DNA from 2 places in the Bradyrhizobium ganzhouense genome. Region 1 is predicted to be linked to the other one. Evidence: predicted binding sites of a transcription regulator. Region 1 holds the regulator's gene; the other holds the start of a gene.
What was found. The regulator PhoB, encoded in region 1, activates phosphate uptake and scavenging genes when phosphate is short. The targets are predictions, from matches to a motif close to TGTCATNNANCTGTCAT.

Region 2: the regulator PhoB is predicted to act here: its motif matches at 1,484-1,500, upstream of ACLFLU_RS34370 (YdcH family protein).

The regions. Positions count from the first base shown of each region.
Region 1 is NZ_CP181318.1:822,580-830,242, forward strand. It holds gene pstB (phosphate ABC transporter ATP-binding protein PstB) at 1-523, shown strand, start outside; gene phoU (phosphate signaling complex protein PhoU) at 535-1,251, shown strand; gene phoB (phosphate regulon transcriptional regulator PhoB) at 1,274-1,981, shown strand; gene ACLFLU_RS03800 (GcrA family cell cycle regulator) at 2,085-2,594, opposite strand; gene ACLFLU_RS03805 (aspartate aminotransferase family protein) at 3,048-4,250, shown strand; gene argF (ornithine carbamoyltransferase) at 4,250-5,173, shown strand; gene ACLFLU_RS03815 (Hsp33 family molecular chaperone) at 5,411-6,418, shown strand; gene apaG (Co2+/Mg2+ efflux protein ApaG) at 6,441-6,833, opposite strand; gene ACLFLU_RS03825 (OpgC domain-containing protein) at 7,014-7,663, shown strand, end outside.
Region 2 is NZ_CP181318.1:7,388,563-7,396,225, reverse strand. It holds gene ACLFLU_RS34390 (GGDEF domain-containing protein) at 1-427, shown strand, start outside; gene ACLFLU_RS34385 (hypothetical protein) at 430-681, opposite strand; gene ACLFLU_RS34380 (hypothetical protein) at 704-922, opposite strand; gene ACLFLU_RS34375 (YdcH family protein) at 1,052-1,258, opposite strand; gene ACLFLU_RS34370 (YdcH family protein) at 1,586-1,768, shown strand; gene ACLFLU_RS34365 (NAD(P)/FAD-dependent oxidoreductase) at 1,943-3,046, opposite strand; gene ACLFLU_RS34360 (sensor domain-containing protein) at 3,252-5,936, shown strand; gene ACLFLU_RS34355 (glycerol-3-phosphate dehydrogenase) at 6,078-7,544, shown strand.

The sequences.
Region 1 (7,663 bases):
CGACCTCAATCTGCTGCGCGCCCGCGTCGGCATGGTGTTCCAGAAGCCGACGCCGTTCCCGATGACGATCTACGAGAACATCGCCTTCGGCATTCGTCTCTATGAGAAGATCTCGAAGTCCGAGATGGACGACCGTGTCGAGAAGGCGCTGCGCGGCGGCGCGCTGTGGAACGAGGTCAAGGACAAGCTCAATGCCTCCGGCCTGTCGCTCTCCGGTGGCCAGCAGCAGCGCCTCTGCATCGCCCGCACCGTCGCGGTGCGGCCCGAGGTGATCCTGTTCGACGAGCCCTGCTCGGCGCTCGACCCGATCTCGACCGCCAAGGTCGAGGAGCTGATCCAGGAGCTGTCCGAGAACTACACGATCGCGATCGTGACCCATAACATGCAGCAGGCAGCGCGCGTTTCTGACAAGACCGCCTTCATGTATCTCGGCGAGCTGATCGAGTTCGACGACACCAGCAAGATCTTCACGTCGCCGACCGACCGGCGCACGCAGGATTACATCACCGGCCGGTTCGGCTGAGGAGACGGCACATGGGTTCTGAACATACCGCAAAGGCCTTCGACACCGACCTCCAGGAGCTCACGCGCCTGGTCGCCGAGATGGGCGGCATCGCCGAGCGCATGATCGTCGATTCCGTCGACGCGCTGATCCGCCGCGACGTCGCGCTCGGCCAGCGCGTTGTGACCATCGACGCCGAGCTCGATACGCTCCAGAAGAAGATAGAGGAGCGCGCCGTGCTCACCATCGCTCGCCGCCAGCCGATGGCGGTGGATCTGCGCGAGATCGTTGGCGCTATGCGCGTCGCCACCGATCTCGAGAGGATCGGCGACCTCGCCAAGAACATGGGCAAGCGCGTCGCGGCGCTGGAGACGGATTTCCATCCGCTCAAACTGTTCCGCGGCCTCGAGCACATGACCGACCTCGTGCAGCAGCAGGTCAAGTCGGTGCTGGACGCCTATGCCGCGCACGATCTGCCGGCGGCGATGGCGGTATGGAAAGGCGATGAGGAAGTCGACGCCATCTGCACCTCACTGTTCCGCGAGCTCCTCACCTACATGATGGAGGATCCGCGCAACATCTCGTTCTGCATCCATCTGATGTTCTGCGCCAAGAACATCGAGCGGATCGGCGACCACGCCACCAACATCGCCGAGACCGTGTTCTACATGATCGAAGGCCAGGCCATCACCGACAAGCGACCGAAGGGCGACATGACGACCTTCGCCACGACGGTCCCCAATACTTGAATCCTTAAGGAGCGACGACCCCATGGGCGCACGCATTATGGTGGTTGAAGACGAGGAAGCTCTGACCGAGCTGCTTCGCTACAACCTCGAGGGCGACGGCTATGACGTCGAGACGGTGATGCGCGGCGACGATGCCGACACCCGTCTCAAGGAGCACATCCCCGATCTGATCGTGCTCGACTGGATGCTGCCGGGCCTATCCGGCATCGAGCTGTGCCGCCGGCTGCGGGCGCGGTCCGACACCAAGCAGCTGCCGATCATCATGCTCACCGCGCGCGGCGAGGAGAGCGAGCGGGTAAGGGGTCTTGCGACCGGCGCCGACGATTACATCGTCAAGCCGTTCTCGGTGCCCGAGCTGCTGGCCCGCGTGAAGGGCCTGCTGCGGCGCGCAAGCCCCGAACGGCTCGCCACGGTGCTCGCTTTTGGCGACATCGAGCTCGACCGCGAGAAGCGCCGCGTGGCGCGCTCGGGCCGGCCGATCGATCTCGGCCCGACCGAATATCGGCTGCTCGAGTTTTTCCTGGAGCATCCCGGCCGCGTGTTCTCGCGCGAGCAGCTGCTCGACAGCGTCTGGGGCCGCGACATCTATATCGACGAGCGCACCGTCGACGTGCATATCGGCCGCCTGCGCAAGCTGCTCAATCTCGGCCGCGAGCAGGACCCGATCCGCACCGTCCGCGGCGCCGGCTATGCGCTCGACGATCGCTTTGCGAAGGCCGAGCAGGCCTAAGGCTCTTGCCAGCAAGCAAAGTAAAAGCGCGCCGAATGGCGCGCTTTTCTATTCCCCCTACCGTCCCGGCCTTGTGCCGGGACAAGGTTGCTTGAAGCTGAGCTTACCGCGGCGGCTTCGCCGGCGCCCGCCTGCGATCCGCTGCCGGCTGATACGCCACCCGCGAGTGCTGGGCGCAATAGGGCAGGCCGGAGAGCGCCTTGCCGCCGCAGAAGAAGAAATCCGCGCTCGAGGGATCGCCAACCGGCCAGTGGCAGGTCGCCTCGTTCAGTTCGAGCAGCGACAGGCGCTGGCTCATCGGCACCACGTTGTCGTAGGTGACCGGTTCAGCCTCGACCTCGACCTCGAAGGCCTGCGCCAGCGCGGTATTGCCGCGTGCAATGGGCCTGCTCACCCGCATCATGTGCTGCGCGGGACGCGCCTTGCGCGGCCGCGGAGCTGCCGAAGACGGGCTCTTGGCGCGGCCCGACAGGCCGAGCCTGTGCACCTTGCCGATCACGGCGTTGCGGGTGACATTCCCAAGCTCAGCGGCGATCTGGCTGGCCGAAAGTCCGGCCTCCCAGAGCTTTTTTAACTGCTCGACGCGATCGTCGGACCAGGTCAAAACCGTCATTGTAACCTTTCCTTCGCCGCGCGCCCGCCATCCTGGGTTCGCACAACGAATGCCTAAGCCTCGAAAAACCCGTGCCGCCGGAATCCCTTAAGGCTCGCCGGGCGCAGTGAGACGCCCGAACGTTTACGCCGGTACATGAGGACTTTTGGGATCAGAACCGCTGCACGAGATGTCGTATCTGACAAGCCAAACGCTACAATATGGCGTGACTCACGCGCAAGAGTCCGCCGACTCGCTTCCACATGTTCCGTGGCCAAAAACCCGCAAATCTGGCACCGCAAGACTACGGAATCAGAGTTTCGCGAGGCTTTCCGGGCGGCATTGACACCCGTGGTGCCAGGCATAAGATGGTGACGCGTGCCGCCCTTAAAAGGCGGCACGTTTCGTTTTCCGGACCAATGATGCGCTGCGCAACGCACGTTCAGGCCGTCCGAAACATCCAAAGAGACCATCATGACCAACAGCGCAGCGCCGCATTTGCTCCCCGTTTTCGCCAGGGCCGACATCGGCTTCGAGCGCGGCGAAGGCGTCTGGCTCATCGCAACCAATGGCGATCGCTATCTCGATTTCACCTCGGGCGTGGCGGTCAATGCGCTCGGCCATGCCCATCCCGCGCTGGTCAAGGCGCTGCAGGAGCAGGCCACAAAACTCTGGCACATGTCGAACCTGTTCCAGAGCCCGGACGGCGAGAAGCTCGCCGCGCGCCTCTGCAACGAGAGCTTTGCGGACTTCGTGTTCTTCTGTAATTCCGGCGCCGAGGCGCTGGAGGGTGTGATCAAGCTGGTCCGCCATCATCACTTCTCCAAGGGGCATCCGGAGCGCTACCGCATCATCACCTTCGAGGGCGCCTTCCACGGCCGCACGCTGGCGACGCTGGCGGCGACCGGCTCCGCAAAATATCTCGAAGGTTTCGGTCCGCCGATGGACGGTTTCGACCAGATCCCGCATGGCGACATCGAGGCCGTGAAGAAAGCGATCGGTCCGCAGACCGCCGGCATCCTGATCGAGCCGATCCAGGGCGAGGGCGGCGTGCGTTCGGCGCCTCCCGGCTTCCTCAAGGCATTGCGCCAGCTCTGCGATGAGAAGGGCCTGCTGCTCGCCTTCGACGAGGTGCAGACCGGCATGGGCCGCACCGGCGATCTCTTCGCCCATCGGCGCACCGGCGTCACGCCTGACGTGATGTCGCTGGCGAAAGCGCTCGGCGGCGGCTTCCCGATCGGTGCGGTGCTCGCGACCGCGGACGCGGCTTCCGGCATGGGGCCCGGCTCGCACGGCTCGACCTTCGGCGGCAATCCGCTGGCGATCTCGGCTGCGAATGCCGTGCTCGACGTCATGCTCAAGCCCGGCTTCTTCGACCACGTCCAGAGGATGTCGCTGCTGCTCAAGCAGAAGCTCGCTTCCGTGATCGACCGTCATCCCGATATCGTCAGCGAAGTTCGCGGCGAGGGGCTTCTGATCGGCATCAAGGCCGTGGTGCCCTCCGGTGACCTGGTCGCAGCGCTTCGCAACGAAAAACTGCTCACCGTGGGCGCCGGCGACAATGTCGTGCGCTTCCTGCCGCCCTTGATCGTCACCGAAGCCGAGATCGAGGACAGCGTCGGACGGCTCGAACGCGCCTGCACTGCGCTGTCCGGCAACAAGCGGGCGGCAAGCTGATGAGCAAGACGCCAAAGCACTTCCTGGATATCAACGAGCTGCCGCTGTCGGAGCTCAAGAGCATGCTCTCGGCCTCCTCCGCCATGAAGGCGAAGCAGAAGGCGCATCAGCCGGTCAAGCCGCTCGAAGGCAAGACGCTGGCGATGATCTTCGAGCGCCCGTCGACCCGCACGCGCGTCTCGTTCGATGTCGCCATGCGCCAGCTCGGCGGCGAGCCGATCATGCTCACCGGTGCCGAGATGCAGCTCGGCCGCGGCGAGACCATTGCCGATACCGCGCGTGTGCTGTCGCGCTATGTCGACGCCATCATGATCCGCATCCTCAATCATGAGGCCCTGCTGGAGCTCGCGGCGAACGCGACCGTGCCCGTGATCAACGGCCTGACGCGGCGCTCGCATCCCTGCCAGGTGATGGCCGACCTCCTGACCTATGAAGAGCATCGCGGCCCGATCGAAGGTCGCACCGTGGCCTGGACCGGCGACGACAACAATGTGCTGGCGTCCTGGGCTCATGCCGCCGAGCGCTTCAAATTCAAGCTCAATGTCGCAACCCCGCCGGAGCTCGCCCCGAAGAAGGTGATGCGCGATTTCATCAAGGCCACCGGTGCGCCGATCGTGCTCGGCACCGATCCCGAGGCCGCCGTGAAGGGTGCCGATTGCGTCGTCACCGACACCTGGGTGTCGATGGGCGACAAGGAAGGCGAGCACCGCCACAACGTGCTCAAGCCCTACCAGGTCAATTCGAAGCTGATGTCGCTGGCCAAGCCCGACGCGCTGTTCATGCACTGTCTGCCCGCCCATCGCGGCGAGGAGGTCACCGACGAGGTGATCGACGGTCCGCAATCGGTCGTGTTCGACGAGGCCGAAAACCGCCTGCATGCGCAGAAGGGCATTTTGGCCTGGTGTTTTGACGCGGTGAAGTAAGGCACGCGTGGTGTTAATCGTCGTCCTGGCGAAAGCCAGGACCCATTACCACCCAACCGTAGTTTGGCGAAGATCGGCAATTGCGATCTCGCGCCACAACTCCTCCCTGGGGTTATGGGTTCTGGCTTTCGCCGGGACGACACTGAGTTTGTCGTGCGTGCGTACGATCCATTCTGCATTCCGGATGCGCCCCTGCGCCCCCTTCCATTTTCACCCTCCGACCCCAGATAAAGCGCCATGGTTTCCCAATCCCCTGACATGAAAACCGGGCCAGAGGGCCCGGTTCGCGCGCCATCCGCGGTTCCGATCGATGACGCCGTGCTGCCCTACGAGGTCGACGCGCTCGATGTGCGCGGGCGGCTGGTTCGGCTCGGCCCCGCGCTCGACGAGATCCTGACCAAGCACGATTATCCCGCGCCCGTCGGCAAGCTGCTCGGTGAGGCCATCGTGCTGACGACGCTGCTCGGCTCGGCGCTGAAATTCGAGGGCCGATTCATCCTGCAGGCACAGACCGACGGGCCGGTGTCGTTTCTGGTGGTTGACTATCAGGCGCCGGATCGCCTGCGCGCCTATGCACGCTTTGACGCCGAGCGCCTCGGTGGCACCAGGGATTCCGGCACGCTGCTCGGCCGCGGCCATCTCGCCATGACCATCGACCAGGGGCCCGATATGAGCCGCTACCAGGGTCTGGTCGCGCTCGACGGCGGCAGCCTGGAAGATGCCGCCCACGAATATTTCCTGCGCTCCGAGCAGATCCCGACGCGCGTGCGCCTCGCGGTCGGCGAGGAGTGGCGCTCGAGCGACGGCGGCAAGCATCGCTGGCGCGCCGGCGGCATGCTGATGCAGTTTCTGCCGAAGGCGCCGGAGCGCGCGCGTCAGGCCGATCTGCACCCCGGCGATGCGCCCGAAGGCGCCAAGGTGCACAGCATCGCTGAAGACGATGCCTGGGTCGAGGCGCGCTCGCTGATCGAAACCGTCGAGGACGTCGAGCTGATCGATCCCGATCTCTCCGGCGAGCGGCTGCTCTATCGCCTCTTCCACGAACGCGGCGTGCGCGTGTTCAATCCGTTGGTGTTGAAAGCACAATGCTCCTGCTCGCGCGACGCGGTCGGCGCCATGCTGAAGAGCTTTTCGCCTGACGACCGCGCCGCCATGGTCAAGGACGACAAGGTCGTGGTGACGTGTGAGTTCTGCAGCTCGGTGTACGAGTTCACGCCGGATGAAGCGGGCGTCGAGGACGCGTAGGCGTCGGCACCGTCGCCCGCCTCTAATTCAACACCCGCTTGTTGTCCGGGCTATCCAGCGAAAACGTCGGCACGTCGATCTCGAAACGTTCGCCGCTTTCGCTGACCATCTGGTAGCGGCCGGTCATGAAGCCGGAGGCGGTCGAGAGCGGCACGCCGGAGGTGTATTCGAAGCGCTCGCCGGGGGCGAGCGTCGGCTGCTCGCCGACCACGCCTTCGCCCTTGACCTCCTGCTGCCGGCCGGAGGCGTCGGTGATGATCCAGTGCCGCGTCTTGAGCTGCACGGTCTCTTCGCCGGAATTGGTGATGACGATGGTGTAGGACCAGAAATAGCGCGAGCGGTCGGCCGACGACTGCTCCGGAACAAAGTTCGGCTCGACGGTCACTTCGATCTGGCGGGTCACGGCGCGGTACATGATTGCCATCATAACGAAAACCCGGCCGGGAACCAAACGCCGCAGGCGGCTTTCGCGACATCGTCCCGCCAGAATTCACGAAGAAGTAGACCCCAATGTGATCCGGCCGCTTTGCGAGGCGATGACTGGACCGGTACACTCCTCAAACGTCGCGATTTGCGGAAGGGTTTTTGGGCCCCGATGACCATTGCCGATCAAGTGACGGGATCGACGATCGCGGGAACCGCGGGTGCCAAGCCTGCGGACGTCAAGCCCGTGGAAGCCAAACCCGTGACCGCGGAGCCGCGCGCGCCGGCGATCACGCTGCCCGCCATCGGCGAGCGCGAGCTCAGGCTCGACCTGTTTCGGGGCCTCGCGCTATGGCTGATCTTCATCGACCATCTGCCGCCGAATTTGCTGACCTGGTTCACGATCCGCAATTACGGCTTCAGCGACGCCACCGAGATCTTCATCTTCATCTCCGGCTACACCGCCGCCTTCGTCTATGGCCGCGCGATGCTGGAGAGCGGCTTCGTCATCGCCACCGCGCGCATCCTGCGCCGGGTCTGGCAGATCTATGTCGCCCACGTCTTCCTGTTCACGATCTTCCTCGCCGAGATATCCTACGTCGCAACCAGCTTCGAGAACCCGCTCTACACCGAAGAGATGGGGATCATGGATTTCCTCAAGCAGCCCGATGTCACCATCGTGCAGGCGCTGCTGTTGCGCTTCCGTCCGGTCAACATGGACGTGCTGCCGCTGTATATCGTCTTGATGCTGGCGCTGCCGCTGATCCTGTGGTCGATGAAGTGGCGGCCCGACGTGACGCTCGCGCTCTCGGCGCTGCTCTA
Region 2 (7,663 bases), 2.3 Mb from region 1:
CTACATGAAGCGTTACCGCGCCAGCGGTGCGCTGATCGTGCTCGACGTCGACCGGTTGAAGCCGATCAACGATTCCTTCGGTCATGGCGCCGGTGACGAGGTGCTGAAGGCGATCGCCGCGACGCTGACGCGGCAAATCCGCGCCTCCGACGTGGTCGGCCGTCTCGGTGGTGACGAGTTTGCCCTGCTGTTGTGGAATCTCAGCGAGACCGATGCCAAGGCGAAGGCTCTGATCTTCGAGCAGGCGATCGACGAATTGTCCTTTGTCTTTCGCGGCCAGCACGTGACGGCGGGCGCCTCCGCTGGTGTCGCGTTGCTTGGTGCGCAGTCCGATGCCGTCCGCGCGCTGGAGGAGGCTGACGCCGCCATGTATGTGCGCAAGGCCCACCGGCGACACGAGCCCCAGATCAGGCTTGCGAGCAGCTGACTTTAGAGCGTTGCGAGATCTTCCGGCACGTTGCCGAATTTGCGCAGCAGCGTGGCGTCACCGAATTCGCCGGTCATGGGATCGCCGCTGCGGCTGAATGCGACCGCGCCGATATGGCCGGTCCCACGCGCCAAGGCCTCGGCGCGCCGCAACGCGGCCGTCGAACTCTGGCATTCCTCCGCGGCGCCCGCGACAGGCGATCCGTCGGCATCGATCAGAAAAGGCATTGCAACGTAATAGGTCACATCCGACATGGCGTTGCTCCGGCGATCAAAACTAGGCGGCGCCGCTCTTGCCCCGCGTCCAGCTGCGCGAGGTCTCGGGAATGCAGCCGGCCGCAATCGCCGCCTGCAATTCTTCCAGCTCGGCTTCCAGATATTCGTTGGCCATGATCAGCGCCTTGATGGTGCTGCGCAGATTGCCGTCACACATCGCGATCGCCTGATCGCAGGCTTGCTCGTAGTAGCTGTTGTCGAGAAGGGCGGGGACTGACATCTGCGGTGTCCTTGCGGGTTGTCCTTGGAGGTTGTCCTTGGGCGCTTCCTGGCGCGGGATTTATGTTCCTCTTTTGTTCTTTTTGAGTCAAGCGGATTCATGCGGCGGCAATCCGTGACTGCTCGCGGATCAGGCGATGATGTCGGGCGTGATCTGGTCTTCGATGAAGGCGATACGGTCGCGCAACAACAGCTTGCGTTTCTTCAACCGCTGTAACCGCAACAGGTCGGGGGCGGGCGATTGATGCAGTGCATCGATCGCCGCATCGAGATCTCGGTGTTCCTGCTGCAACCGGGTAAGCTCGGCTTCGAGCTCACGCTCGTCTTCATTGGTCATGTTTGCGGTGGCCGAAAACCGATAGGCTGAGATTAAGGCTGTGGATGCCCTGTGGAAATTATCGTCCTTGCGCGGCGTGATCGCAAGCGATCTGCGACCTTCGCGCACCGCTCTCTCGCAAGATATTTCAACGATTCGCGAGCGTGTAGCGTAAGCACGTTGATATCATGGATTTTTCACCGCGTGGTTCCTTACTCACGCTTCGTTACATATGAATTTTCAAAAATGACGGTGCGACGATGGATACCCATCGACAGAACGAATCGGTGATGTACACTTCTTCGTCCGGATCGAATCCAAGGTTCACCCCTACCGAGGAGGTTTCGAATGACAATTCAGGCACATCTGGTTGAATTGGAACGGAAGCACAAAACTCTCGAAAACGAATTGCACGATGCTCTCGTGCACCTTTCAACAGACGACCTGCAAATTGTTGAGTTGAAGCGCCGGAAGTTGATGGTCAAGGACCAGATCGAGCGTCTGAAGCACACCGGCGACACGCTTCACTAGCAACCCTCGTAACAGCGTAGAGTTTGAACGTATCCTTTCAGGCAGGGATGAGAGCCTTTGCGCTCGTCCCTGCCTGAATGGTGCGCGCCGCGCAATCATCGTTGCGCGGGCGTCAGCTTTTGTCTGGACGCGTTCTCTCGACGCGAACCGGTATCCACTTCGCTCGAAAACACTCTAGATTTCTGCGAGCTCCGCGACGTGGTCTGCGATCGCGAGCGACGATGTCAGTCCCGGTGATTCGATGCCGAACAGATTGATCAAACCCGCGACGCCATGATCGCGCGGACCCTGCATCAGGAAATCCTGCGTTGCTACGGCCGGCGGCACGATCTTCGGGCGGATGCCCGAATAGCTCGGCATCAACGCGCCGTCGGGAAGCGTCGGCCAGTATTTGCGGATCGCTGGATAGAAGCGCTCGGCGCGCGACGGATCGACCTCATAGTCGATCGTCTCGATCCATTCGACGTCGGGGCCAAAGCGCGCCTGTCCTGCCATGTCCAAGGTGAGATGTACGCCGAGCCCGCCGGGCTCAGGCACGGGATAGATCAGGCGTGAGAACGGTGCGCGCGCGTTGCAGCTGAAATAGTTTCCCTTGGCAAGATAGGACGGCGGAATCCGGTCAATCGGCATGCCGTCGATGTGGCGCGCCACGGTCGTTGCCGAAAGCCCGGCGGCGTTGACGAGCAGGCCGCATTGCAGCGTCATCGGCGCTTCGCCGCCGGCTTCGATCTCGATCACACCAGCGTCCGCCTTGGCGCGGATCAGCGGTGTGTGAAACGCAAAGGCTGCGCCGGCTTCCTCGGCCTCGCCGCGCAATGAGAGCATGTAGGCATGGCTGTCGATGATGCCGGTCGACGGCGACAGAAGCGCGGCGTCGCAGGCCAGCGCCGGCTCCAGCGCGCGGGCGGCCTCGCCCGAGAGCAACTGCATGTCGAGCACGCCGTTGGCCTCGGCATGCGCCTTGATCGATTGCAGCTTCTCGGTTTCCCTTGCATTGGTCGCGACGATCAGCTTGCCGCAGTTCTTGTGGGGGATGCCGCGCTCGCCGCAATAACGATACAGCGCATGCTTGCCGCTGACGCACATGCGCGCCATCCAGCTTCCGGCGCGGTAGTAGATCCCGGCATGGATCACCTCGCTGTTGCGTGAGGAGGTGATGGTGCCGATGGCCTCGGCTTCCTCGAGCACGATCACTTCGCGCCCGGCCTGGGCCAGCTTCCGGGCCACCGCGAGCCCGACCACGCCGGCTCCGATGACGACGCAGTCGACCCTATCCATGGTTGCGCAGAAGTCCCGTTGAAATTGCCGAGGGGGTCGGTTTGCCTGGGAAACGAGCCGCGCGGCCGTTGTCCGTTAAGGAAGCATTTATCATGTCAGGGCAATTGCCGTATTTCGCGTCACATATTTCTATTGGGCGTACAGGCGTTTACCCGATCCAAACCCGTGAAGCCAGACAATCCGCAGTTGAAATCGCGGGTGGCTGATGGCTGAGAAGAACTGGCACGAAGGCAGCATGCTTCCGATTGCTGTGCAGGCCGTCGTGTGCCTGGCCAGCGCGGTCGCGCCTTCGCGTGCCTATGCCGGCAGCTTCGCTCCGCCGAGCTATCTTGGCAATCTCGACCCCAATCTGGTGTGGGAAGTCCTGATCGGGGGCGTTGTCGTCAGCGCGTTCCTGGCAGCTGTCGCGCTGTGGATCCATTCCGCGCTGCGCCGGAGCAAGCGTTCGCAGTTGCGGCGCAACGCCTTCGTCTCCTCCGCCATGAACAATCTCAACCAGGGCGTGGTGATGACGGATGCGCAGCGGCGCATCATCTTCTGCAACGACCGCTATCTCGAGATCTACGGCCTGGCGCGCTCGGATCTGTGGACCGGCATGAGCGGCTACGACATCCTCGAGTTGCGGCGCCAGCGCGGGGTCCTCGCCGTCTCCGACGACGACTTCTACGAGAAGGCGGCAAGCTCCAACGGCCTGATCACCGAACTGCCGGACGGCCGCGCCATCCTGGTTAAATATTTCATTCTGCCGAACGGTGGCTCGGTGGCGACTCATCTCGACGTCAGCGAGCAGCGGAAGCTGTCGCGGCAGCTCGCGTCGACCAAGCAGTTCCTGGAAACGGTGCTGGACAACGTGCCGGCCTGCGTGGCTGCGAAGAACATCGAGGACGGCCGCTACATCTTTGCCAACAGCGCCTATGAGCGGTTCTGGGGCTTTTCGCGCGACCAGGTCGTCGGCAAGAATGCGCGCGAGCTGTTCGGCCCAAAATCGGCTGATAGCATCGAGGCGACCGACCGGGCCGCGCTGCTGGCGCCGGAAGGACAGTATCGCAACGAATTCGAGGTCGAGGTCCAGCGCGATCAGGCCCGGCGCATGGTGGCCTCGATCCGCATCGTGGTCCGCAACGAGAGCAACAAGCCGGAATTCCTGCTGGTGGTGTTCGAGGACATCACCGATCGGCAATCGCTGTCGATGGAGCTGGAGAGCACCAAGAAATTCCTCGAGCTGGTGGTCGACAACATCCCGGTGGCGCTGATCGTGGAGCAGGTCAAGGACGGCCGCTACCTGCTCGCCAACCGCAGCGCCGAGACGATCCTCAACCGCAGGCGCGAGGAAGCCACCGGCCTGACCGCCTCCGACATTTTCAATGCCAAGGAAGCGAAGCTGATCATCGCGCGCGACGAGGCGGCGATCAAGAAGCGCGGGATGATCACCGAGGAGCATCCGATCTCCACCAAGGACGGCCTGCGCCTGTTCCTGACCCGGCGCGCCACGGTGCTCAACGACGCCGGCGAGCCGCAATATCTGATCAAGACCCACGAGGACGTCACCAACCGCCGGCAGACCGAATCGCGGATGGCGCACATGGCCTATCATGACGGCCTCACCGACTTGCCGAACCGCGCCGCCTTTCTTCAGGCGCTGAACCAGATGATCGAGGCTTGCGAGGGGACCGACGAGGAATTCGCGGTCCTTTGCGTCGATCTCGACGGCCTCAAGGAAGTCAACGACGTGTTCGGCCATGCTCTTGGCGACAAGCTGCTGATCGAGGTGGCCCAGCGGCTGCAGGACACTGCGCGGGGCGGCCTGGTGGCGCGCCTCTCCGGCGACGAATTCGGCCTGATCATCGACGGCAAGCAGCCCGACGCCGGTCTCGCGCTGGCGCACCAGCTCGGCGAGGCGCTTGCGCCCGAATTCCACATCGACGGCCGCGCGGTCCGCGCCGGCATCACCACCGGCATGTCGATCTTCCCGCACAACGGCCCCGACGGTGCCTCGCTGCTTGCCAATGCCGGCGCTGCCCTGTTCCGCGCCAAGCAGAAATCGCGCGGCACGATCAGTCTCTACCAGCCCGAGATGGACCAGCAGATCCGCGACCGCCGCGTGCTGCACCAGGATCTGTCGAAGGCGATCAAGAACGGCGAGCTGTCGCTGGCCTTCCAGCCGCAGGGCATCGCGCGCAACAGCGTCGCCGAGAGCGAGATCATCGGCTTCGAGGCCCTGGCGCGCTGGCAGCATCCGGTGCGGGGTCAGGTCTCACCGGCCGAATTCATCCCGATCGCGGAAGAAAGCGGCCTGATCGTCGAGATGGGCGAGTGGATCCTGCGGCAGGTCTGCCGCGAGGCGGCGTCGTGGCCGAAGCCGCTGCAGGTCGCGGTCAATCTGTCGCCGGCGCAATTCATGCACGGCGACGTGGTCGGGCTCGTCCATTCGATCCTGATCGAGACCGGGCTTGCGCCTGGCCGGCTCGAGCTCGAAATCACCGAGGGCGTGCTGATCGAGGACTTCGATCGCGGCCTGGCGCTGCTGCGGCGCCTGAAGGCGCTGGGCGTCCGTATCTCGATGGACGATTTCGGCAGCGGCTATTCCTCGCTGAGCTATCTCCAGGCGTTCCCGTTCGACAAGATCAAGATCGATCGTGCCTTCATCATCAATCTCGGTCGCAATCCGCAATCGGCCGCGATCGTCCGCGCCGTGATCGATCTCGGTCACGGCCTCGAAATGTCGATCATCGCCGAGGGCGTCGAGACGATCGACCAGCTCGCCTTCCTTGCCAGGGAAGGCTGTGATGGTGTGCAGGGCTATTTGCTCGGCAAGCCGCTGCCCATCGGGAAATATGCCGGCCTCGTCGGCCGCGTCGAGGCCATGGAGCTTGCACTCAAGACCGGCTGAAGCGTTTTCAAGCGAAGTGGGCACCGGTTCGCGTCAAGAAAACGCGTCAAAATAAGAATCTAGAGCCCCGTTCCGATTTCATCGGAACGGAAATGGCTCTAGTGGTGAGAGCGTTTCGTCTCGCTCCCACTCGACGGCTTCATGGCGGATTACGACCTCGCGATCATCGGTGGCGGCCTGAACGGTGTCAGCCTCGCGCGTGATGCGGCCGGCCGCGGGCTGCGGGTGATCCTGATCGAGCAGGGCGATCTGGCTGGTGCTGCCTCGTCGGCGACACCGCGGCTGATCCATGGTGACTTGTCCGTGCTGGAGCGCCGTGGCTTCTGGCGGGTGCGCCGGGCGCTGGCCGAGCGGGCGACCTGGCTCCGGATCGCGCCGCATCTGGTGCGGCCCATGAGTTTTGTGATCCCCGCCCATTCCGACGAACGCCCGCCATGGCTGTTGCGCGCCGGGCTATATGTTTATGACGCGCTGACGAACCGCGGCGGCCTGCCCGGATCGACCACGCTCGACATCACGCATCATCCGGTCGGCAACGCGCTGAAACGGCCGTTCGGCATCGCGTTCGAATATGCCGACTGCGTCGTCGACGATTCGCGCCTGGTGGTACTCACGGCGCTAGATGCCGCCGAGCGTGGCGCCGCGATCCGGACCGGGGCACGTTGCGTGCGCGCCGACAGGACCGACATCTGGCGGCTCGCGCTGGTCGACCGCGGCCATCGCCGTGTCGTCACGGCACGTGCGCTGGCCAATGCCACCGGCGGCTGGACGTCGATGGTCGCCGAGACCGTGCTGCGGCAGCCGCAGCCGGCCATGGCGGCGATGCAGATCAGCCAGATCGTCGTGCCCAGGCTGTTCGAGTCCGACAACGTCTATGTGTTCCAGAACAGCGACGGACGGTTGATTTTTGCCAGCCCGTTCGAGCGTGATTTCACGCTGGTCGGCACAGTCACGCATGATTTCACCGGCGATCCCGCAATCGTCGCGATGCCGGGTGCCGATGTCAGCTATCTCTGCGAGGCCGTGAGCCGCTATTTCCGCGAGCGCGTCGCCCCGACCGACGTGGTGCGCACGGTCTCCGGCGTCAATTTGACGCCCGCGTCCGCGCGGCATCGCGACGGCACGACTCTGTTCCACGCGCGCCGGCGCAAGGCGCCGCTGCTTACGATGTTCGGCGGCGACGTTACGACCTCGCGGCTGCGCGCGGAGCGGGCAGTGACGCGGCTGACGCCGTTCTATCCGATGTCGCCGCGCTGGACCGCCGGCGCAGCGCTGCCCGGCGGAGATTTTGCCTGGGATCGTTTCGAGACCGAGGTCGACCTCGCGCGCCACCGCTGGCGGTTTCTCTCCGAGCCGCAGGCCCGGCGTCTGGTCGCGGCCCACGGCTCGCGACTGCAGGCCATGCTTGGCGAGGCGAAGACGCGCGATGAGCTGGGACCGGCCTTTGGCCCCGACCTGACCGGCGCCGAGGTGCGCTATCTCATGGCCCATGAATGGGCGCGCTTTCCGGACGACATCCTGTGGCGCCGCTCCAAGCTCGGCCTGACCATGCCGGCGGCGGACCGCGATGCGCTGGCCGCGTTCATGGCGGGTGTGAACCTGACGTAGCCCGGATGGAGCGAAGCGCAATCCGGGAAAGTCTTACCTCCGATGGACCGCCCCGGATTACGCTGGCGCTCCATCCGGGCTACAGGGCTGCAATGGAAGTTATCCCGAACCGGTTGAGC